DNA from 3 places in the Ensifer sp. 2TAB8 genome. Region 2 is predicted to be linked to each of the others. Evidence: predicted binding sites of a transcription regulator. Region 2 holds the regulator's gene; each other region holds the start of a gene.
The links. The regulator PhoB, encoded in region 2, activates phosphate uptake and scavenging genes when phosphate is short. The targets are predictions, from matches to a motif close to TGTCATNNANCTGTCAT.

Region 1: the regulator PhoB is predicted to act here: its motif matches at 3,899-3,915, upstream of AB4Z53_RS25055 (NAD-glutamate dehydrogenase).
Region 3: the regulator PhoB is predicted to act here: its motif matches at 4,699-4,715, upstream of AB4Z53_RS17310 (PhoX family protein).

What each region holds. Positions count from the first base shown of each region.
Region 1 is NZ_JBFRGB010000018.1:4,147-11,390, reverse strand. Features, by position in the region: gene AB4Z53_RS25055 (NAD-glutamate dehydrogenase) at 1-3,673, opposite strand, end outside; gene pdxY (pyridoxal kinase PdxY) at 3,959-4,840, shown strand; gene AB4Z53_RS25045 (carbonic anhydrase) at 4,970-5,623, shown strand; gene AB4Z53_RS25040 (lytic murein transglycosylase) at 5,712-6,533, opposite strand; gene AB4Z53_RS25035 (aspartate-semialdehyde dehydrogenase) at 6,727-7,244, opposite strand, start outside.
Region 2 is NZ_JBFRGB010000001.1:625,579-632,822, reverse strand. Features, by position in the region: gene pstC (phosphate ABC transporter permease subunit PstC) at 1-820, shown strand, start outside; gene pstA (phosphate ABC transporter permease PstA) at 817-2,139, shown strand; gene pstB (phosphate ABC transporter ATP-binding protein PstB) at 2,153-2,968, shown strand; gene phoU (phosphate signaling complex protein PhoU) at 3,019-3,732, shown strand; gene phoB (phosphate regulon transcriptional regulator PhoB) at 3,983-4,666, shown strand; gene AB4Z53_RS03085 (GcrA family cell cycle regulator) at 4,736-5,257, opposite strand; gene AB4Z53_RS03080 (aspartate aminotransferase family protein) at 5,678-6,877, shown strand; gene argF (ornithine carbamoyltransferase) at 6,982-7,244, shown strand, end outside.
Region 3 is NZ_JBFRGB010000009.1:214,076-221,319, forward strand. Features, by position in the region: gene AB4Z53_RS17290 (phytanoyl-CoA dioxygenase family protein) at 1-56, shown strand, start outside; gene AB4Z53_RS17295 (MOSC domain-containing protein) at 97-948, opposite strand; gene AB4Z53_RS17300 (HD domain-containing protein) at 1,121-1,777, opposite strand; gene AB4Z53_RS17305 (DUF2339 domain-containing protein) at 1,784-4,594, opposite strand; gene AB4Z53_RS17310 (PhoX family protein) at 4,790-6,802, shown strand; gene AB4Z53_RS17315 (PaaI family thioesterase) at 6,868-7,244, opposite strand, start outside.

The DNA of each region.
Region 1 (7,244 bases), on a different contig from region 2:
GACGGCCGAGCGTCGTGCGGTTGCCGAGCCCTTGCATTGCGGTCAGCGAGATCGCCAGCGACTGCTCGTAGTTGTTGCGCAGCACCAGGTGACCCACCTCCTCGGTCATCGAGGCGAGCAGCGTGTTGCGCTTCGGACGGGTCAGGCGACCATCGCGCATGGCCGAGGCAAGCGCGATCTTGATGTTGACCTCGACGTCCGACGAGTTCACGCCGGCCGAGTTGTCGATGGCATCCGAGTTGCAGCGGCCGCCATTGAGGCCGAAGCCAATACGGCCCTTCTGGGTGACGCCAAGGTTGGCGCCTTCGCCGATGACGCGGGCGCGGACCTCTTCGGCCGCCACGCGAATGGCGTCGTTGGCGCGATCGCCGACTTCAGCATCCGTTTCGTTGCTGCCGCGCACATAGGTGCCGATACCGCCGAACCAGAGCAGATCGACCTGGCTCTTCAGGATCGCGTTCATGATCTCGAAGGGCGTTGCCTTCTGCTTGTCGAGGCCGATGGCTGCCATCGCCTGCGGCGTCAGCGTCACCGATTTCTCCGCACGCGAAATGATCATCGCGCCTTCCGAAAGCGTCTTGCGGTCATAGTCCTGCCAGCTCGAACGCGGCAGGGCGAACATGCGCTTGCGCTCAGCAAAGGAGCCATCGATATCCGGATTCGGATCGATGAAGATATCGCGGTGATCGAAGGCCGCGATCAGGCGGATCTTTTCAGACAAAAGCATGCCGTTGCCGAAGACGTCGCCCGACATGTCGCCGACGCCGGCAACCGTGAAGGGCGTCGTCTGGATGTCGGTGTCCATCTCGCGGAAGTGCCGCTTGACGGTTTCCCAGGCGCCGCGAGCGGTGATGCCCATCTTCTTGTGGTCGTAACCTGCCGAACCACCCGATGCGAAGGCGTCGTCGAGCCAGAAGCCCGCTTCCTGCGCCAGGCCGTTGGCCGTGTCGGAGAAGGTCGCGGTGCCCTTGTCGGCGGCAACGACGAAGTAGGGGTCGTCGCCGTCATGGCGCTGCGTATCGGCCGGCGGCACGACGTCCTGGCCGACGATGTTGTCGGTGACCGACAGAAGCGTGCGGATGAAGGTCTTGTAGGCTTCGGTACCAGCCTTGAAGATTTCGTCGCGGGTGCCGCCGACCGGAAGCAGCTTCGGATAGAAGCCGCCCTTGGCGCCGACGGGCACGATAACGGCGTTCTTGACCTGCTGCGCCTTCACCAGGCCGAGCACTTCCGTGCGGTAGTCCTGGGCGCGGTCCGACCAGCGAAGGCCGCCACGGGCGACCTTGCCGAAGCGCAGGTGCACGCCCTCGACCTCGGTGCCGTAGACGAAGATTTCGCGGAACGGGTGCGGTTCCGGCAAACCGTCGAGCTGCTTCGGGTCCAGCTTGAAGGCAAGGACCGCGCGCGGCTTGCCGTCGACGTCATGCTGGAAGTAGTTGGTCCGAAGCGTTGCTTCGATCGCGTTGACGTAGCGGCGCAGAATCCGGTCTTCGTCGAGGCTCGGAACCGCCGAGAGCGCGTCTTCGATCGCGGACAGCAGCGCGTTGCACTTCTTGGCGCGCGGCTTGTCCTCGAGCTTCGGATCCATGCGGGTCACGAACAGCTTGAAGATGTCGGCGGCAATTGCCGGATACTTGTTCAGGGTGTCGGCGATGTAGCCCTGTGAGTAGGTGATGCCGGCCTGGCGCAGATAACGGGCATAGGCGCGCAGCACTGTCACTTCGCGGGCGTTGAGGCCCGCAAGCAGGATCAGCCGATTGAAGTTGTCGTCCTCGATCGAGCCGTTCCAGGCGGCCAGGAAGGCTTCTTCCAGGGCCGGGCCGGTCTTGTCGAGGTTCAGCGCGTGTCCGTCGCGGTGGATCAGCTCCATGTCGTGCAGCACGACCTTGCGCTGTTCTTCGCCGTGGGCGTTGACGCCGATGTCATAGGTCTGCTCGCTGATCACCCGGAAGCCGAGGTTTTCGAGCAGCGGCACGCGGCGCGACAGCGATACCGGTTCGCCGGCGTGGAAGATCTTCAGCTCGGCCGTATCGGCACGCATGACCGCGCGGGGATAGTTGTAGAACGAGATCCGGATCGGATCCGGACCCTTGCACGCAGCGATGTCGGCCAGATCGGCATAGGCTTCCGCCGGCGTGAAGAACGACTGGTAGGCATTGTCGACATCGAGCTCGATGCCGTCCTTGCGGGCGAGCAGGTCGAACCGGTCGATCCAGCGGGTGACGATGCCACGGACCGCTTCTTCGAGCTTGGCCTGCGGAATGCGCGGCGTCTTGCCGGCGGAGCGGCCGATGATGAAGTGGACGCGGGCGAGGCCCCCTTCCGGGAAGGCCGGATAGTAGGCGGAGACGCGGCCGTCATAGACCGTCTTCAGGTAGTCGCCGATCTTTTCGCGGACATCCGAATCGTACTGTTCGCGCGGTACGAAGACGATGACCGAGACGAAACGGTCGAAATGGTCGATGCGCGGCAGCACGCGGATGCGCGGCCGGTCGCCGAGTTCGTTGATCTGCTCGCAGAAGGCGGCAAGCAGGCCGACATCGATCTGGAACAGGTCGTCGCGCGGATAGGATTCCAGCGTATTGGCCAGCATCTTGCCGGAGTGGCTCTGCGGGTCGTAGCCGAAGTGATCGACGATCTTCTCGATCTTGTGGCGCAGCAGCGGAATTTCTGCTGCCTGGCGCGTATAGGCGGTCGAGGTGAACAGGCCGACGATGCGCAGTTCCCCGGTGACATTGCCGTCGGCGTCGAACCGCTTGATGCCGATATAGTCCATATAGGCGCGGCGGTGCACGACGGACTTCACATTGGCCTTGGTGACGATCAGGAAATCCGGGCCGTCCAGGAAGGCGAGGATTTCAGGCGTGGTTAGCACCGCGTCCTTGCCCTGGCGCAGGACGCGCACGTCGGGGTTCGAAAGGATGCCGAGGCCCCTGCCCTTGCCGCGTTCGACGGCTGCCTTCTCGCCCTTGCCCGAATAGGTGTATTCGCGCATCCCGAGGAATGTGAAGTTGTTGTCACGGAGCCAGCGAAGGAAGGCGAGCGCCTCGTCGCGATCGCTCTTCTTGCGCGACGCGTTGTAGGCTTCGAGCTCCTGCATGGCCTGGTCGAGCAGCGTCGTCATCGCCGGCCAGTCGTGCACGGTCTGATGGACCTGCTCCAGCACGTCGCGGATGCGGTTGCTGAGTTGCTCGGCTTCGACGGGGGCCAGCTTCGTCAGGTGGATCTGGATGTGGCTGACGCGGTGCGACGGATCGCTTTCCTCTTCCGGATCGAAGAGTTTTGCCGGTTTGCCCGGTTCCTTGACCAGAATGGGGTGGATCGCGAGGTGAATGTCGCGGTGCGTGCTGGTGATCTCCCCCATGATCGAATCATAGAGGAAGGGCATGTTGTGTTCGGTGATCGCGATGATCGAGACCTCGGTGCCGCCAGGCGCGACGCCTTCGACGCTCTCGACCGAAACCTGTGGCTTGCCACCGTCCCAGCGGGTGAGTTCCCGATGCGCGTGGGCTGCAATCAGCGCCAGCATGTCCGCCGAATAAAGATCGAGGTCGTCGTTGCTGGCCCCACCGAAGAGGATCTCCGGCGCCAGCCCGTCGACGCCCAGTTTGATGGCGGCCGCCTTTGCTGCGTCGATGTGTCTGTCCCGCTTCGGATTGTATTTCACGCCCATGAAGTCTCTCCCATTCATGATAGGCCAAACCCTATCAGAACCATGGCTAATGGCGACCGCTTTTTACGCCGATTTCGGCAAAATCGAGCCAAAAATTGGAGAATTTCACGTGAAAACAGCTTAAATCCATTTAAATCGAAGGCAAATTCGCGAAAATTGCTCGAAAATCGATGAAAAAGCACGAAAACGCTAGCGGCTTCGACTGGACCTATCTGCCATCGCCTGTTGACAGGGCAGTGACAGTCGGGTGATCAGAGTTTCTAGACCGAAGGATTGGACTCGTCGATGCCCGAAATGCCCTCCCTGCCCGGTGCCGTCATCGTCATCTCGAGCCATGTCGTGCGTGGCAAGGTCGGCAACCGGGCCGCGGTCTTCGCGCTGGAGACACTGGGGCACCCGGTCTGGGCCTTGCCGACAGTCATTCTCCCCTGGCATCCCGGGCACGGACGCTCGACCCGCGTCACCATCTCGGACGCGGATTTCCAGTCGGTGATCGACGATCTCATTGCTGCGCCCTGGGTCGACGAGGTGCGCGCCGTGCTTTCCGGCTACCTCGGCTCGGCCGGACAGGCTGAAGGCGTTTCCCGGCTGGTGACGGCGCTGAGGGAGCGCAATCCCAAGCTGATCTATGCCTGCGATCCTGTCATTGGCGATGCCGGCGGGCTCTATGTTCCGGAGGCGACCGCGACGGCCATTCGCGACCAGTTGCTGCCGCTTGCCAATCTGGCGACGCCGAACCGCTTCGAGCTGGCCTGGCTTGCGGGCGCGACGCTGGAAACGAATACGGCGATCCTCGATGCCGCGCTCGGCCTCGGCCCGGCCCGCGTGCTGGTGACATCGGCGGTGCCGATGATGAGCGGCGGTACCGGCAATCTCTTCCTTTCGGGCAATCACGCGCTGCTCGCCGAACATCGGCTCGTCGAGAACCCGCCAAACGGTACTGGAGACTTGCTGACCGCCGTCTTCCTGGCGCGACTTCTCGAAGGATTGTCGGAGGAGCGTGCATTGCAAATGGCGACCGCGAGCGTATTTGAAATCATCGCCCGCAGCGTCAAGCGCGGGGCGGATGAACTGACGATCGAGCAGGATGCGTCCAGCCTTTCGACGCCGATGGCGATGGTGCAGATGCGCCGGCTGGTGCATCCCAATCAGATACGGCGAAAATAGAAGAAGCTGTTCATCGACGATGCCTGGAAGACATCGTGGATTGAACTTTGGATCATGATGACTTTCATGACTCGGAGCTGGACGCGGGCGAAAGCCGGCACCCAGCCCGAAGCAGCAGCGGAGCAACCGATGGACAAGCAGCAGCAGCGTTTTCCGGATCACCTTCTGAACGGCTACCACAACTTCATGAACGGCCGCTTCAGCGAACAGCAGAAGCGCTACAAGGCGCTGGCGGAAACCGGCCAGAAACCGAGGACGATGGTCGTCGCCTGTTGCGATTCGCGCGCCGCGCCGGAAACTATCTTCGATAGCGGGCCGGGCGAACTCTTCGTCGTGCGCAACGTCGCCAATCTCATGCCACCCTACGAGCCCGACGGTCACTACCATTCGACTTCGGCGGCGCTCGAGTTCGCCGTGCAGTCTCTGCGTGTCAGCGATATCGTCGTGATGGGCCATGGCCGCTGCGGCGGTATCAAGGCGGCGCTCGATCCGGATGCCGAGCCGTTGTCGCCGGGTGACTTCATCGGTCGCTGGATGAACCTGCTGAAGCCGGCCGCCGAGCAGATCCAGAGCAACGACGTCATGACCCAGGGGGAGCGGCAGCGCGCGCTGGAGCGGGTCTCGATCCGCAACTCCCTCGCCAACCTGCGCACCTTCCCCTGCGTCCAGATTCTGGAAGCCAAGGGCAAGCTGCATCTGCATGGCGCCTGGTTCGACATCTCGACCGGCGAGCTCTGGGTCATGGATCCCACGACCGGCGACTTCTCCCGTCCAGGCATGTAGTCAGCAGAAAGCCCGGTTCGTGAGAACCGGGCTTTGCATTCTTTCGAAACGTTTAGCGCATCCCAAGGGATGCGCAAACTGGTGACGATCAGAGGCCGTCGATCTCGGCGCCGATGATGGCGATCGCCTGCTGGTAGACGGTTGCCGCGTTCCAGCCCTGGATCGCAACGAAATTCGCCTGGCCGGGCTGATAGCCGGCGCCAGGCTGCCAGCCGTGGCCGCGCAGGAAGTTGGCGGTCGAGGCCAGTGCATCGGCCTTGGAGCGAACCATGTCGATATGGCCGTTGCCGTCGCCGTCGACGCCGAATTTCAACACGTTGGCCGGCAGGAACTGTGTCTGGCCGATCTCGCCATGGGCAGCACCGCGCGCATCCGGGCTCAGGTCGCCGCGCTGCACGAGCTGCAGGGCGGCATAGAGCTGGTCGGTGAAGTAGTCCGAACGGCGGCAGTCATAGGCGAGCGTCGAAACGGCCGAGAGCGTATGCTCCTTGCCCATGAAGCCGCCAAAACCGGTTTCCATGCCCCAGATGGCGATCAGCGGGCCGGCCGGCACGCCGAAACGGCGTTCGATGCTGGTGAAGAGCGCAGCATTCTGCTGTTTCATCTTCTTGCCACGCGAAATGATCACCTGCCCGCCGCGCTTCTGCATGAACTGGTCAAGCGAGAGCTTGAAGCTCTTCTGGCCGCGGTCGGCGCGGATCGTCGCCTTGTTGTAGGAGACGCCGGACAGGGCACGATCGAGCACCTGAGGGCTGATGCCGTTGCCGGAGGCCTCCTGCTTGAAGTTCTGTACCCAGGCGGAAAAGCCGCTGCCGTCATTGCCGCATTGGGCGGCGGATGCCACCGCCGGAAAAACTGCAGTCGAAACCAGGGCAGCAAGCCCCACCGCTACGCACTTTGCCCTGTGCATGAAATACCCCGTCATAGCCCGAATCTCATCGCTTTCAAAAATGCCAGCCTTCGCCGGCCGTGTCACCTGCCGGAAGCGGCGGTAACTTTTTCGTGGTTTCACGTGAAGCCGGGCGAAATGACCCGCGATCGTGAAACAGGAAACCCGCCAAGCCCGAATGGGCTCGGCGGGATGAACTGCTCTACCGTTTCTTTCAGGCTGCCTGCTTGCGCGGCTTGATGAGGCCGCGGTTGACAAGGAGCTCGGCGATCTGGATCGCGTTCAGTGCTGCACCCTTGCGCAGGTTGTCGGAAACGACCCAGATGTTGAGGCCGTTTTCAACGGTCGCGTCTTCACGGATACGCGAGATGTAGGTCGCGTCTTCGCCGGCACTTTCGTAAGGCGTGACGTAGCCACCGTTCTCGTGCTTGTCGACGACAAGGCAACCCGGCGCCTCGCGCAGGATGTCGCGCGCCTGGTCGGCCGTGATCTCGTTTTCGAACTCGATGTTGACCGATTCCGAGTGGCCGATGAAAACAGGGACGCGCACGGCGGTGCAGGTCACCTTGATCTTCGGATCGAGCATCTTCTTGGTTTCGGCCAGCACCTTCCACTCTTCCTTGGTGTAGCCGTCTTCCATGAACACGTCGATGTGCGGGATGACGTTGAAGGCGATGCGCTTGGTGAACTTCTTCGATTCGATCGGATCGGCAACGAAGACCGCACGGGTCT
Region 2 (7,244 bases):
CACCATGGTCTCGCCGTTCGAGTTCTTCTTCGGCACGGTCTGGGATCCGCGCTTCGCTGCTGCCGGCAGTGGAGGGGCCTCCGGTCAGTTCGGCCTGATCCCGCTCCTCGCCGGTACGCTCTATATCGCCTTCGTCGCCATGCTCTTCGCGGTGCCGATCGGCCTTTTCGCAGCCATCTACATGGCGGAATATGCAAGCCCGCGCCTGCGCTCCACCGCAAAGCCGCTGCTCGAAGTGCTGGCCGGCATTCCGACCATCGTCTACGGTTTCTTCGCGCTGGTAACTGTGGGCCCGTTCCTGCGTGACATCTCGGCGCAGCTGAACGGTCTTGCCACCGGCAACTACCAGAACTTCATCCAGGCGCAGAGCGTTGTCACCGCCGGCATCGTCATGGGCATCATGCTGATCCCCTTCGTGTCGTCGCTCTCCGACGACATCATCACCCAGGTGCCGCGTGCACTGCGTGACGGCTCGCTCGGTCTCGGCGCCACCCGCTCGGAAACGGTCAAGAAGGTTATCCTTCCAGCAGCCCTCCCGGGCATCGTCGGCGCGCTGCTTCTGACCGCCTCGCGCGCCGTCGGCGAAACCATGATCGTGGTGCTGGCGGCCGGTGTGGCGGCCCGCATGCAGATCAATCCGTTTGAACCGATGACGACGGTGACCGTGAAGATCGTCAACCAGCTCACAGGCGACCTCGAGTTCACCTCGCCGCAGACGCTGGTGGCCTTCGCGCTGGGCATCACGCTCTTCGTCATCACGCTCGGCCTCAACATTTATGCGCTCTACATCGTGCGCAAATACCGGGAACAGTACGAATGACCGACATCGCTTCCCCGACCGTCCGGATCTCCGCCCGTCCCGCATCCGCCAAGCGCGATATCGGCATCAAGCGTCGCTATGCCGCCGAACGCCGGTTCCGTGCCTACGGCATCGCCGCAATCAGCACCGGCCTCTTTTTCCTGGCGCTGCTGCTGTGGACCGTCATTTCCAACGGCTACACCGCATTCCAGCAGACGACGATCACGCTGCCGATCGAGTTCACGGAAAAGGTCATCGACCCCAACGGCGAACGCACGACCGACAGCAAGGTTCTGATGACTGCCAACTATCCGCTGCTGGTGCGCGACGCGCTCGTCAAGCAGCTCGGCATCGACGCGACCAAGCGTCCGCTCGTCAAGCAGGCGACCGACATGGTCTCTGCGAGCTCCCGTACGCTGCTGCGCGATATGGTCGTGGCTGATCCATCCATCATCGGCAAGACCGTTCCGGTCACGCTCCTGGCTGAAGCCAATATCGACTCCGCCAACAAGGGTCAGATCGACCTCAAGGTCGACGAGAGCAAGCGCAAGGTCAAGGACCAGCAGGTCACCTGGATGAACGAGCTTGCAAGCGCCGGCATCCTGAAGAAGAGCTTCAACACCGGCATCTTCACCTTCGGTGCCTCCAGCCGTCCTGAAGCGGCAGGCGTCGGCGTTGCTGCCCTCGGCTCGTTCTACATGATGCTGATCGTGCTCGTGCTGTCGCTGCCGATCGGCGTCGCCGCCTCGATCTATCTCGAAGAGTTCGCGCCGAAGAACCGGCTTACCGACCTGATCGAGGTTAACATCAACAACCTCGCGGCAGTTCCGTCGATCGTCTACGGTCTGCTGGGCCTCGCCGTCTTCATCAACTTTGCCGGCATGCCGCGCTCGGCAGCTGTCGTCGGCGGTTTCGTGCTGACGCTGATGACCCTGCCGACGATCATCATCGCCACCCGCGCGGCCTTGAAGGCGGTTCCCCCGTCGATCCGCTCGGCGGCACTCGGCCTCGGTGCCTCGAAGATGCAGACCATCTTCCACCACGTGCTGCCGCTGGCAATGCCGGGCATTCTGACCGGCACCATCATCGGTCTCGCCCATGCGCTTGGCGAAACCGCGCCGCTGCTCCTGATCGGCATGGTCGCCTTCGTGGTCGATTTCCCCGGTTCGCCGATGGAACCGTCGACCGCGCTGCCGGTGCAGATCTACATGTGGGCCAACGAGGCGGAACGCGCCTTCGTCGAGCGCACCTCTGGCGCGATCATCATCCTTCTCATCTTCCTCGTCGTCATGAACCTTGGCGCCATTCTGTTGCGACGTCGCTTTGAGCGCCGTTGGTAGTGAGGTAATTACTATGAACATCATGTCAGAAGCAGCCGTCGAGAAGGCCTTGGATCAGAAAATGAACACTGTGCCCTACAAGATGATCGGCAAGGATGTGTCGGTCTATTACGGCGAGAAGCGCGCGCTTTTCGACGTCAACCTCAACATCCGGGAAAACACGGTGACGGCGCTGATCGGCCCGTCCGGTTGCGGCAAGTCGACCTTCCTGCGCACGCTGAACCGCATGAACGACACCATCGAGAACTGCCGCGTCACCGGCAGGATCACGCTCGATGAGGACGACATCTACGATCCGACCATCGACGTCGTTGAACTGCGCGCTCGCGTCGGCATGGTCTTCCAAAAGCCGAACCCGTTCCCGAAGTCGATCTACGACAACGTGGCCTACGGTCCGCGTATCCATGGACTTGCCCGCACCAAGGCGGATTTCGACGAGATCGTCGAGACTAGCCTGCAGAAGGCCGGTCTGTGGAACGAGGTCAAGGACCGCCTGCAGGAGCCCGGCACCGGGCTTTCCGGTGGTCAGCAGCAGCGCCTCTGCATCGCCCGTGCCGTCGCCGTCAGCCCCGAAGTCATCCTGATGGACGAGCCCTGCTCGGCGCTTGACCCGATCGCGACCGCCAAGGTCGAAGAACTCATTCACGAACTGCGCACGAACTTCACGATCGTCATCGTGACCCACTCGATGCAGCAGGCCGCCCGCGTTTCGCAGCGCACCGCCATGTTCCACCTCGGCAATCTCGTCGAGGAGAACGACACCGACAAGATGTTCACCAATCCGGATGACCAGCGCACCCAGGATTACATCATGGGCCGCTTCGGCTGAGGCCGCATAAGGCTGCAACAGTAACTGGAAAGCGCCTGTAAGGATCGACGATCATGTCCATGCATATCATGTCCGCCTATGACGAAGAACTGAAGTACCTGACGCGCCGCATCTCGGAGATGGGCGGTCTCGCAGAGCAGATGGTCGCCGAATCCGTTCGCGCCCTGGTCAATTCCGACCTGGCTCTCGCGCAGAAGGTGATCTCGGACGACACCGTCCTCGACGATGCCGAGCGCCAGATCGGCGAGAAGGCGATCGTCACGATCGCCAAGCGCCAGCCGGTCGCCGCCGACCTTCGCGAGATCATGGGGTCGATCCGCATCGCCTCCGATCTGGAGCGTGTCGGCGACCTCGGCAAGAACACCGCCAAGCGCGTGATCGCGGTTGCCGGTTCCGGCATCCCGCGCAAGCTCGCCCGCGGTCTCGAGCACCTCGCCGAGCTCGCGCTGGTGCAGCTCAAGGAAGTGCTCGACGTGTATGCCTCGCGCTCGCCGGAAAAGGCCAACAGCATCCGTGAGCGCGACGAGGAGATCGATGCGATCTACACCTCGCTGTTCCGCGAATTGCTGACCTACATGATGGAAGATCCGCGCAACATCACGCCCTGCACACATCTTCTGTTCTGCGCCAAGAACATCGAGCGTATCGGTGACCACGCGACCAACATCGCCGAGACGATCTACTACATGGCTACGGGTGCCCAGYCGGAAGGCGAGCGTCCGAAGGATGACAACACGTCGACGTTGGGCTCGGTCAACGACTAGGTTAGAGCGGGACGAGGGGAGTTACATATACTCTTCCCCATCCCTTCTAGCGCCGAACGCGCGTTCGCAATGCATGCCCCATGAATATCATCCGGTCGCGGCTTCGGTCGCGGCCCCGAATTCCTGTATCTGAAGCACGCGGCTTTCGCACCGCCTTTGAAAACGGCGGTTGTGCTCCAGATTTAGAGTGTCTGAGCGCCGGTCGGTCCACTGGACCCGCACGGCGCTCACGGTAAGGAGTGGTTACCTGATGTTGCCAAAAATCGCCGTGGTCGAGGACGAAGAGGCGCTGAGCGTCCTGCTGCGTTACAATCTGGAAGCGGAAGGCTTCGACGTCGATACGATCCTCAGGGGTGACGAGGCAGAGATCCGGCTTCAGGAACGTCTGCCCGATCTCCTCATCCTCGACTGGATGCTGCCTGGCGTCTCCGGCATCGAGCTGTGCCGTCGGCTGCGCCAACGCCCGGAAACGGAGCGACTGCCGATCATCATGCTGACGGCGCGCGGCGAAGAGAGCGAGCGCGTTCGTGGTCTAGCGACCGGGGCAGACGACTATGTGGTCAAGCCGTTCTCGACGCCGGAGCTGATGGCTCGCGTCAAGGCGATGCTGCGCCGGGCGAAGCCTGAAGTGCTCTCGACGTTGCTGCGCTGCGGCGATATCGAGCTCGACCGGGAAACCCATCGCGTTCATCGCCGTAGCCGCGAAGTTCGCCTGGGGCCGACGGAGTTCCGCCTGCTGGAGTTCCTGATGTCCTCTCCGGGCCGCGTCTTCTCGCGCTCGCAGCTCCTGGACGGCGTCTGGGGCCATGACATCTATGTCGATGAGCGTACCGTCGACGTCCATGTCGGCCGCCTGCGCAAGGCGTTGAACTTCTCGACCATGCCCGACGTCATTCGCACGGTCCGCGGCGCCGGATACTCGCTCGAAAGCTGAGAATGGCAAATTGAAGCCAATAAAAAAGGGGCCGATCGGCCCCTTTTCCTTTTGTTCCCGTGCGGCGCCTTAGCGCATCCGTCGACGCTCGGCCGAGGGCTGGTAAGCAAGCCGTGCATGGAAGCTGCAATAGGGCGAGGACTCCGGCGAGTCATTGCCGCAGAAGTGAAACTCTTCCTTCAGCGGGTCGCCGATCGGCCACTTGCAGGTGCGCTCGGTGAGCTGGGTCAGCTCGAGGCGGCGCGACATCGGCACGACCACGTCGGTGCTGATGCTGAAATCCTGCTCGGCCACGAGATCGACTTCGATCTCTTCCTTGAGAACCGTGGCGCCGGACGGACGGGCAACGGTGCGGGTCGCAACGCGCGCGGCGTAGTTCGGTGCGCGCGGGGCCGAGGTCGGCCGCTTCGGACGGGCCGCAGCGGTGGTGCTGCCGCCAGCCTTGGCGCGTCCCGGGAGGCTCAGGCGATGAACCTTGCCGATGACAGCGTTACGGCTGACACCGCCGAGCTGTGCCGCGATCTGGCTAGCGCTCAGGCCCTCGGACCAAAGCTTCTTCAGTTTCTCCACCCGCTCGTCAGTCCAGTTCATCTCTGCACTCTCCGTTCTCAGCGTTGGGGATGGCAGAATCCCTCACCGCACCCCGGCTGAACCCCGAGGTTGCAAACGCGATAACTCTTTTGGTGACTAGGTCCGCCGCATGCGTCTAGTAATTGAATGTTAACGTACTGACCGTCGGACTCCGTGGCAAGAGTCCGGGGAATCGAGCCGAATCGAATTCGTAGTTTTCCCCAACTTGCTCGATCAGCGTTGCATTTTTGCAAGCCCTTCCGACTGATTTTTTCGCCGCAGGGAAACGGGCCTTGTCATCGCGCTGCAAGGCTTGGTTTTGTTGACATTGCAGTGCGAAATGGGAATAGTGCCTGCGCCGCCGCAAGGCGGCATTTTTGATTTTTATCGGGTCGCACGAAGCCGCGGGATCGATGTCGACTGGAGTAAGGAGAGCCTCGCATGACTGCAACCACGCCGCTTTATGACACCTACATGCGCGCGCCGTTGCGTTTCGAGCGAGGAGAGGGCGTCTGGCTGATTGCCGAAGATGGCTCGCGCTACCTCGACTTCGCTGCCGGCGTTGCCGTGAACTCGCTTGGTCATGCGCATCCGCACCTCGTCGAGGCACTGAAGGCGCAGGCCGAGAAGGTCTGGCACCTTTCCAACCTGTACGAGGTTCCTGGCCAGGAAAGCCTTGGGCGTCGCCTGGCGGCCGTCACCTTTGCCGATCGGGTCTTCTTCACCAATTCCGGTGCGGAAGCGCTGGAATGCGCGATCAAGACGGCGCGGCGCTATCACTTCGCCAAGGGGCAGCCCGAGAAGTTTCACGTCATCACCTTCGAGGGTGCCTTCCACGGCCGCACGATCGCGACGATCGCCGCCGGCGGCCAACAGAAATACATCGAAGGTTTCGGGCCGAAGGCGCCGGGGTTCTACCAGGTTCCGTTTGGTGACATCGCAGCCGTCAAGAATGCGATCACCGAGGAGACCGCTGCGATCCTGATCGAACCGATCCAGGGCGAGGGCGGCATCCGTCCGGCGACCAAGGAGTTCATGCAGGAATTGCGCGCGCTCTGCGACGAGTTCGGCCTGCTCCTGATCCTTGACGAGGTTCAGACCGGCGTCGGCCGTACCGGCAAGCTGTTCGCCCATGAATGGTGGGGTATCCGCCCGGATATCATGGCCGTGGCCAAGGGCATCGGCGGCGGTTTCCCGCTCGGCGCTTGCCTTGCGACGGAAGAAGCGGCTGCCGGCATGGTGGCTGGCACGCATGGCTCCACCTATGGCGGCAACCCGTTGGCCATGGCCGTCGGCAACGCCGTGCTCGACGTCATCCTCGCGGACGGTTTCCTCGGCCATGTGCGGGATGTCGCGCTCGTGTTCCGCCAGGGCCTTGCCTCGCTGAAGGACCGCTTCCCGGATGTCATTGAGGACATCCGCGGCGATGGCCTGATGCTGGGCATCAAGGTGAAGGGTCCCTCGGCCGATCTCCTGAAGGAAATCCGCGCCGAGAAGCTCCTGGCCGTACCGGCCGGCGACAACGTATTGCGCCTGCTGCCGCCGCTGACGGTGACGGCGGAGGAAGCGCGCGAGGGTCTCGCACGCATCGAGCGCGCTGCCGAGGCAGTGCGCAAGGCCGGCGGCAACGCTGCCGCTTAACGGATAGGACCGACGCCGACACAGGGTGTTAGAATGATCTTCGTGCGTTCACGCGGAATGCGTGGCGCACCAGGGATCGATTTTTCAGACAGGAACCGAGTACGATGGCAGGCACCAGACATTTTCTCGATCTTTCGGCCATGACGGCCGCCGATCTCCGGACGATCATTGACGATGCCCGCGTCCGAAAGGCGGCGACCAAGGCAGGAACCGCCGAGAAGCCGCTCGCCGGCAAGATGCTGGCGATGATCTTCGAAAAGCCGTCGACCCGTACACGCGTCTCCTTTGACGTTGGCATGCGCCAGCTGGGCGGCGAGACCCTGTTTCTTTCGGGCACCGAAATGCAGCTCGGCCGCGCCGAGACGAT
Region 3 (7,244 bases), on a different contig from region 2:
CCGCCAGCCTCTCAGATCTCGGCGCCAAGCTTCTCGGCATCACGCCCTGGGCGTGAGAGAGGCTTGAAATGGTTTCCGCTCGGAACTGCTTCTGAACTAAGCCGAAGCCCGCACCTTCATCGGCCAGCGCTCGCCGCGTCGGCCGGTGACCTTGACCTCGTCGCCGAGCTTCACGGTGCCTTCGCTGCGCGGCACCGCATTCCAACCGAAGAGAACGCCGGGCACACGTCGGTCAGAGGACATGCGCTTTTCGGCGAGCCCCTGGATCGGGTTGCCGCCAATGCGCTCGCCGGTGATCTGATCCTGCGTGGTCATGATGCAGCGGGCGCAGGGCTTCACGAGATCGAAGCGGATGCCACCGATCTCGACGCTCTCCCAGAAGTCTTCATCCCAGGCGTCATCGCAATCGACGAGGATATTGGTGCGGAAACGATCCATGCCGACGGGCTCCTGCCCCTTTTCAGCAAGCGTCCGGTTGAGATCGGCAAGCGAACCTGTCGTCGTAATCAGCACCGGAAAGCCATCGGCAAAGCCGACGGGCGCGGCCGCTCCTGCCCATTCGGCGCCGACGAACCGCTCGGCCGAGGTGTCCATATGGGCGAGCCTGACCGGGCGGCCGAACCATGAGGAGAGAAGCTCGTCGGTCGTTTCGTCCGACACGGCGGCATCGACTTCGCTGCCCCAGACGACGACGTCCAGACGACGGTCGGGGTCAAAGCGAACCGAGATCTCCCGGTCACCCATCTTCAGGTGCACGCCGCCATCGATGTGCCTGGCCTCAACCTGCGCCAATGGCTGCAGTTCGCGCTGGGTGATGAAGCGCCCGTCCGGCTCCACCAACATGAAACGACGGTCGCCCTCGACGCCGTCGAGATTAACCGAGACCGTCTCGCGGGCAATCGCGCGACCGCTCTTCAGCGGATGAATGTTGAGGCCGGTCACCTTCATGGTCAGTTCCTTCATCTTCAAAAACTGATTCAAGCGCCTGACGGTCCGATTCACCAGGAGGCTGCAATCCGTTGAAAGGCCTAGATCATTTCTCGGTTTGAGGGAAACGGAGAAATGTTCCGGTGCAATCTACACACCCACACAAAGAACTGCTCCACGCCCTTCCCAGCAACTAGATTTCATCGAGCATCATGGCAAGCACGTCGCGCAGCCGTTGCTCACGCTCCGTCGCCAGACGGCGGCCGGCCTTGGTCTTGAAGCCATCGGCCAGCCGGAAAAGCTTGGTCTCGAAATGATCGATGGCAAAAGCCTTGTCGTCGAGCTCCCTGCCCTCCGCCAGCGGATCGAGCGGGTCATAGAGGCCGCTGCCCATGCGTCCGGCGATGTAGAAACAGCGGGCAGCGCCCACCATGCCGATCGCATCCAGCCGATCGGCATCCTGAAGGATCTTCGCCTCCAGCGTTTCCGGCGGGATATTGGCCGAGAAGCTGTGCGTCAGGATGGCGTGCGCCACCGCGGCGGTTTCGTCCGCACCCCAGCCAAGCTGCCGCAGAATGCCGGTCGCTTTCTCCGCCGCCAACCGCGACGCCTCAGTGCGCAATGGAGAATTCTTCTCCACCGAGACGCAGTCATGCAACAGCACCGCAGCGGCGAGCAAACGCGGATCGCCGCCCTCTTCTTTCTGAATGCGGGCGGCATTCTTCCAGACACGGATCAGATGCGCTGCATCATGCGATCCGTCATCGGCGGCAAAGGCATGCGGCAACAGCACCGCGGCGAGATCCTCATGCGGCGCGAAGGCGGCCGCCAGTTTCGAAATGCAAGTCATGGTGTCCTATTGCTGCTCGGCAGAACTTGTCGGCGCCGTCGATGCGACGCCGGAGAGAATCTTCTGATAGAAGAGTCCTATCCCGATCAATACTCCGCCAAGTCCGATGAAGGACAGGGCCCGCAGGAAACCTTCGAGGTTGGACATGTCGATCAGGAACACCTTCAGCACGGCGACGAAGACGAGAACGGCCGAAGCGATGCGGATGCTCTTGGCGTGGAAGCGCGAGCCGAGCACCAGCAGCAGCACGCCGAGGAGCAACCAGACGACCGAATAGGTATAGGTCTCGCCCTGCAGGAAGCCCTTCCAATCCGCGATGTTCTCGCCCTGCCAGGCACGTCGAACCGTAAGGCTCGCCCAGGCGAAGGCGAGGATCGCGCCGCTGACGGCAAGCGCCATGACATAGGGCAAGGGCCGCTTGTCGCGCGCATACCAGGCGAGCCCGGCATAGCCGAGCCCCGGCAACAAATAGCCGATCAAAAGCAGATCGAAGAATGGGATATGGCCGAGAAGTTCCCCGCTGAAGTAGGGATTGAGGCCAAGGAGGTGTGCCGAAAGCACCGACAGCATCGAGAGCACGCCGAGGCCCATGCCACCATAGCGGAAGACCGGGCTCGGCGACTTCATGTCGAGGCTCATGAAAATCGCCGAGGCGCCGATTGCCAGCAGCGTATAGATGGACTGCTCGCCGAGTGTCGGTACCGCGCTGTCGAGCACGCCGCCGTTCATCGCATGACGCACCAGGATCGCGAGCGTCAACAGCACGAAGAGGCTGGCAAGCGCCTGCAAAAGGTTGCGCACCCGTGTGCCGGGCCAGGATCTCAGGAAATAGGCGGAGCCCGCAAGCAGCACGGCCGGAATGCCGTAGCCCGGCAGGAGTGCGTTGAAGACGGGCGTGGTGCCGAGATTGCCTGCGCCAACGATCGTCGGTTCCCAGGCGATGCGCCCGAGAACGACAACGGCCGCCGCACCGGTCATCCAAGGCAGGATCGGCCAGGTGCGGATGCGGGTCGCGAGCGCATAGGCCGTTCCGAGCACCGCAATCGCAAGCGTCGTCACGAGCCCGTCCGTCCAGGCATGAAGCGCAAGGACGAAGAACGCAAGCGAGCCCGCCACCAGCAGTCCGGCCGCCGTGTCGCGCACCTCCACCTCGCCGTCGCGGCGGTAGAGCCAATCCGCCAGCCCAAGCAACGCGGCCCCGGCGACGAGCGAGAACAGGCCGTGCGGCAGGTCGAAGGCATAATTGCCGGTCATCAGGAACGACATGGCGACGAGCGCGACCGGGACGACCGCGGCAATTCCTGCCCAGAGCGTCGAATATTGCGGATGGGTGACGAGACGGCGCGACAGCACGAAGCCGCCGAGGGCGACGAACAGCGCTGCAAGCAGCATCGCGGTGATCATGGCCGTCCGTCCGGGCAGCACGATCGTCGGCAGGGCGTCGGCCAGTGAAGGATCGAGATAGGCGAGCACACCGCTCAGCGCCGTCAGGCTCCAGACGCCGGCAACAGCGCCGACCGCCGAAAGCACGGCGGGATAGACCGCCGTCGGCCGCCAGGCCCCAAGGGCCGCCAGCGCCGCAATGACGACGGCAAATTCCATCACCGGATATTTGACCGCGGCCACCGCCGGGCTGATGAGGAGGAGCGCAAGCACCGTTGCGGTGATCGCCGCGGAAATGGAGATCGCCGCATGCGGCGGGATAAACAGCCGCTCCCATGGTCCGGCAACGGCGCCGCGTCGCTCCGCTCCCTCCGGGGCCTCGGGCGCGGCTGCTGCTTCCGTAGCACCCGGCCAAATGAGGCCGGTACCAGCGATCATCACCAGCAGTGCGAACGCGACCGGCAGCGGCTCGAATGGCGCGGTCGCGGCGATGTAAGCCAGCCCCCAGAGCCCGATGCCGGCATTGGCCAAAGTCGGAACCACGGTCCAGCTGCGCAGCCGCGAGGCAGAAATCGTCGCCAGCCAGACAACCGAGAGAAAGCCGAAAAGCACCCAGGGGCGCGGCTCGCCGCTCGAGACCAGCGCCGGCGTTGCGAGCGAGGCAAGCAGGCCGAGGCCAGCGAGCGCCTGCCCGTGCAGCAGCGACAGGCCAACGGTCGCCAGCGAAATCGCGGCCAGCAGCACGAATGCCGTACCTGTGCCGATATAGCCGTAGATGCCGTAGGCGGCATAGGCGACCCCGAAGAGAGTGACGGCACCGGCGGCAGTCAGGATGCCGGGGATCATCGCATTCTGGAATTCATTGGCGATCACGGGCACCGCGCGCCTGCGGATGATCTCGCCTGCCGCCATCAGCAAGAGGCCGAAGAGGGCAGCGAGCGTCAGGCGAACCGCGGGGCTCAGCAGGCCGGCATCGATGGAATACTTGACCATGAAGACGCCGCCGAGAGCGAGCGCGATGCCGCCGACCCAGACGGCCCAACGCGCGCCGAGACGGCTCTCCAGGCTTTCGGCCTGGCGGGGCGTGGCCTGCACCGGCTGTGGCGCTTCCGTGTTGGCAGCGATCGTCTCTTCGACTTCGATATCCGCCGCCTTCTCCTCGCCACCGAAGATGCGGGCGCCCTCGGCCGCGCTGGCCGCTAGGTCGCCGCCGGTATCCTCGACCGTCTCCGGTTCCACCGGCAATTCGGGCGTGGCTGCCAGCTCTTCGCTCGTTGATTCGGCCCGAATGCCTTCGCCCGAAGAGGCCTTCAGCCTTGCGACCTCCGCCTTCAGCGCGGCGATTTCGGCCCCCAGTCGCTCGGCCGTCTTGCGACCGCCGGCGAAGGCGGAAAGAGCGAGGATAAAGGCAACAAAGGCAAAGAGTTCGAACATGTATTCCCCTGACGGTCGCACTGGCGTGCTCGGCGCAACCATACAAACTTTTGCGCGGTCACCAAATCCATAGACGTCCGAGCGCTGTAATCTCTTCACGGAAATGTCGCAGAACTGTCACCGGGCAGCTGGTACAGGCGGATGAACACCGCTGTCTCGCGCGGTGGTTTCCATCGTTCAACAGGAGACCCGATCATGGACAAGCATCTCGCCCAGACGGAAGAGACCGAATTCAAGACGCTGACGGAACGCAGGGAAGAGCTGGAAGACATCGGCCACAACTGTTCCGCCAACCCGACGATGGGCGACATCATCCATCGCCGTTTCTCGCGCCGCTCCTTCATCGGCGGCTCGCTCGCCGTCGCCGCGATTTCGACGACGGTCAGCCCGCTCGCTCTGCTCACTGCCGACGAAGCACGCGCCGAGGAAGGTTCGCGCTTCGACTTCACCGAGATCGAAGCCGGCGTCGACGAGAAGCACCATGTCGCTGAAGGGTATGATGCGGATATCCTTTTGCGCTGGGGCGACAAGATCTTCGCCGACAGTCCGGAGTTCGACCCGAAGAACCAGACGGCTGCCGCCCAGGAAAAACTCTTCGGCTACAACAACGACTATGTCGGCTTCATCCCGCTCGACGGCAGCGCCGACCACGGCCTGCTCGTCGTCAACCACGAATATACCAATGCCGAACTGATGTTCCCGGCCTTCGCCAGCGTCGTGAAGGAAAAGGTGACGAAGGACGGCAAGGAAGTCGAGGAAGAGAAGGTCGTTCTCGGCGAATACAGCAAGGAACTGGTCGACATCGAGATGGCTGCCCATGGCGGCACGATCATCGAGATCCGCAAGGTCGACGGCAAGTGGCAACCGGTTCTCGATGGCAAGAACAACCGCCGCATCACCGTCAACACCGAGATGCAGATCACCGGTCCGGCCGCCGGCCACGACCGCCTGAAGACGCCCTCCGACCCGACCGGCAAAAAAGTCTTCGGCACGCTTAACAATTGCGCCGGCGGCGTCACCGCCTGGGGCACCTACATGATGGCCGAGGAAAACTTCAACGGCTATTTCGGCGGCGAGATCGCCGAAGACCATCCTGAATACAAGCAGCTGAAGCGCCTGGGCGCACCGGGCGGCCAGTATGAATGGGCGTCTTTCTACGACCGGTTCGACGTCTCCAAGGAGCCGAACGAAGCCAACCGCTTCGGCTGGATCGTCGAGGTCGACACGCTGGACCCGACGTCGGTACCGAAGAAGCGCACCGCCCTCGGCCGCTTCAAGCACGAAGGCTGCGAATCGATCGTCAACAAGGACGGTCGCGTCGTGCTCTATTCCGGCGATGACGAGCGCTACGACTATGTCTACAAGTTCGTGACCAAGGGCACCTTCAAGCCTGACGATCGCGCCGCCAACATGGACCTCTTCGACGAGGGCACGCTCTATGTCGCCAAGTTCGACGAAGACGGCACCGTCACCTGGATGCCGCTGACGCACGGCGAAGGCCCGCTGACCGAAGCCAACGGCTTTGCCTCGCAGGCGGACGTGCTGATCAACACCCGTCTCGCCTCCGACGCCCTCGGTGCGACCAAAATGGACCGCCCGGAAGACGTCCAGCCGAACCCGAAGACGGGCAAGGTCTACGTGATGCTGACCAACAACACCAAGCGCAGGGCAGAGGAAGTTGACGCCGCCAATCCGCGGGCCAAGAATGCCTTCGGCCACATCGTCGAGATCACCGAGACGGACGGTGACTTTGCCTCGCTGAAGAGCCGCTGGGACGTGCTCCTGAAGTGCGGCGACCCTGCTGTTGCCGAGGTCGGCGCCTCGTTCTCGACCGCGACCACCAAGAACGGCTGGTTCGGCATGCCAGACAACTGCGCGATCGACACCGACGGCCGTCTCTGGGTTTCGACCGATGGCAACAATGAGAAGGACACCGGCCGTACCGACGGCATATGGGCGATCGACACGGATGGTGCCGCCCGCGGCACGTCGAAGCTCTTCTTCCGCGTGCCGGTTGGCGCCGAAATGTGCGGCCCCTGCTTTAACCCGACCTCGGACACCTTCTTCCTCGCCGTCCAGCACCCGGGCGATGCCGGCCTTGCCACCTACGAGGCCCCGGCCACCCGCTGGCCGGACTTTAGGGATGACATGCCGGTACGCCCGGCCGTCATCGCCGTGACCAAGCAGGGCGGCGGCCGGATCGGCTGATAAATCTGAGGATTGCAGACGGACGCCGCGCAGTTCTGCACGGCGTCCTCGTTTCAGGAATTGTTTTAGCGCCGCAGATTGTCGATCGGGAAGATGGCGCAGGTTTCGGTGGCGTGGGCCAGCAGCTTGCCGTTGACGTCGCGCAGCCAGGCTTCGGACGTCGCGATGGTGCGGCCGCGATGCACGATGCGGCCCTCGCAGAAAACTTCTCCCATGCCGGGCAGCAGCGGCCTGACGAGGTTCACCTTGAACTCGACCGTCGTATAGGCCTCGCCGGGCTTCACCGTGGTGAAGACCGCGCAGCCAAGGGCTGAATCCATGATCGTCGCCGTCCATCCGCCATGCACGGTGCCGAGCGGATTGAGATGCTCCTCGGTCGGCAATCCCTTGAAGACAACCCGGCCCTCCTCCACTTCGCTTAGCCCGAACTTCAATGTCTTCG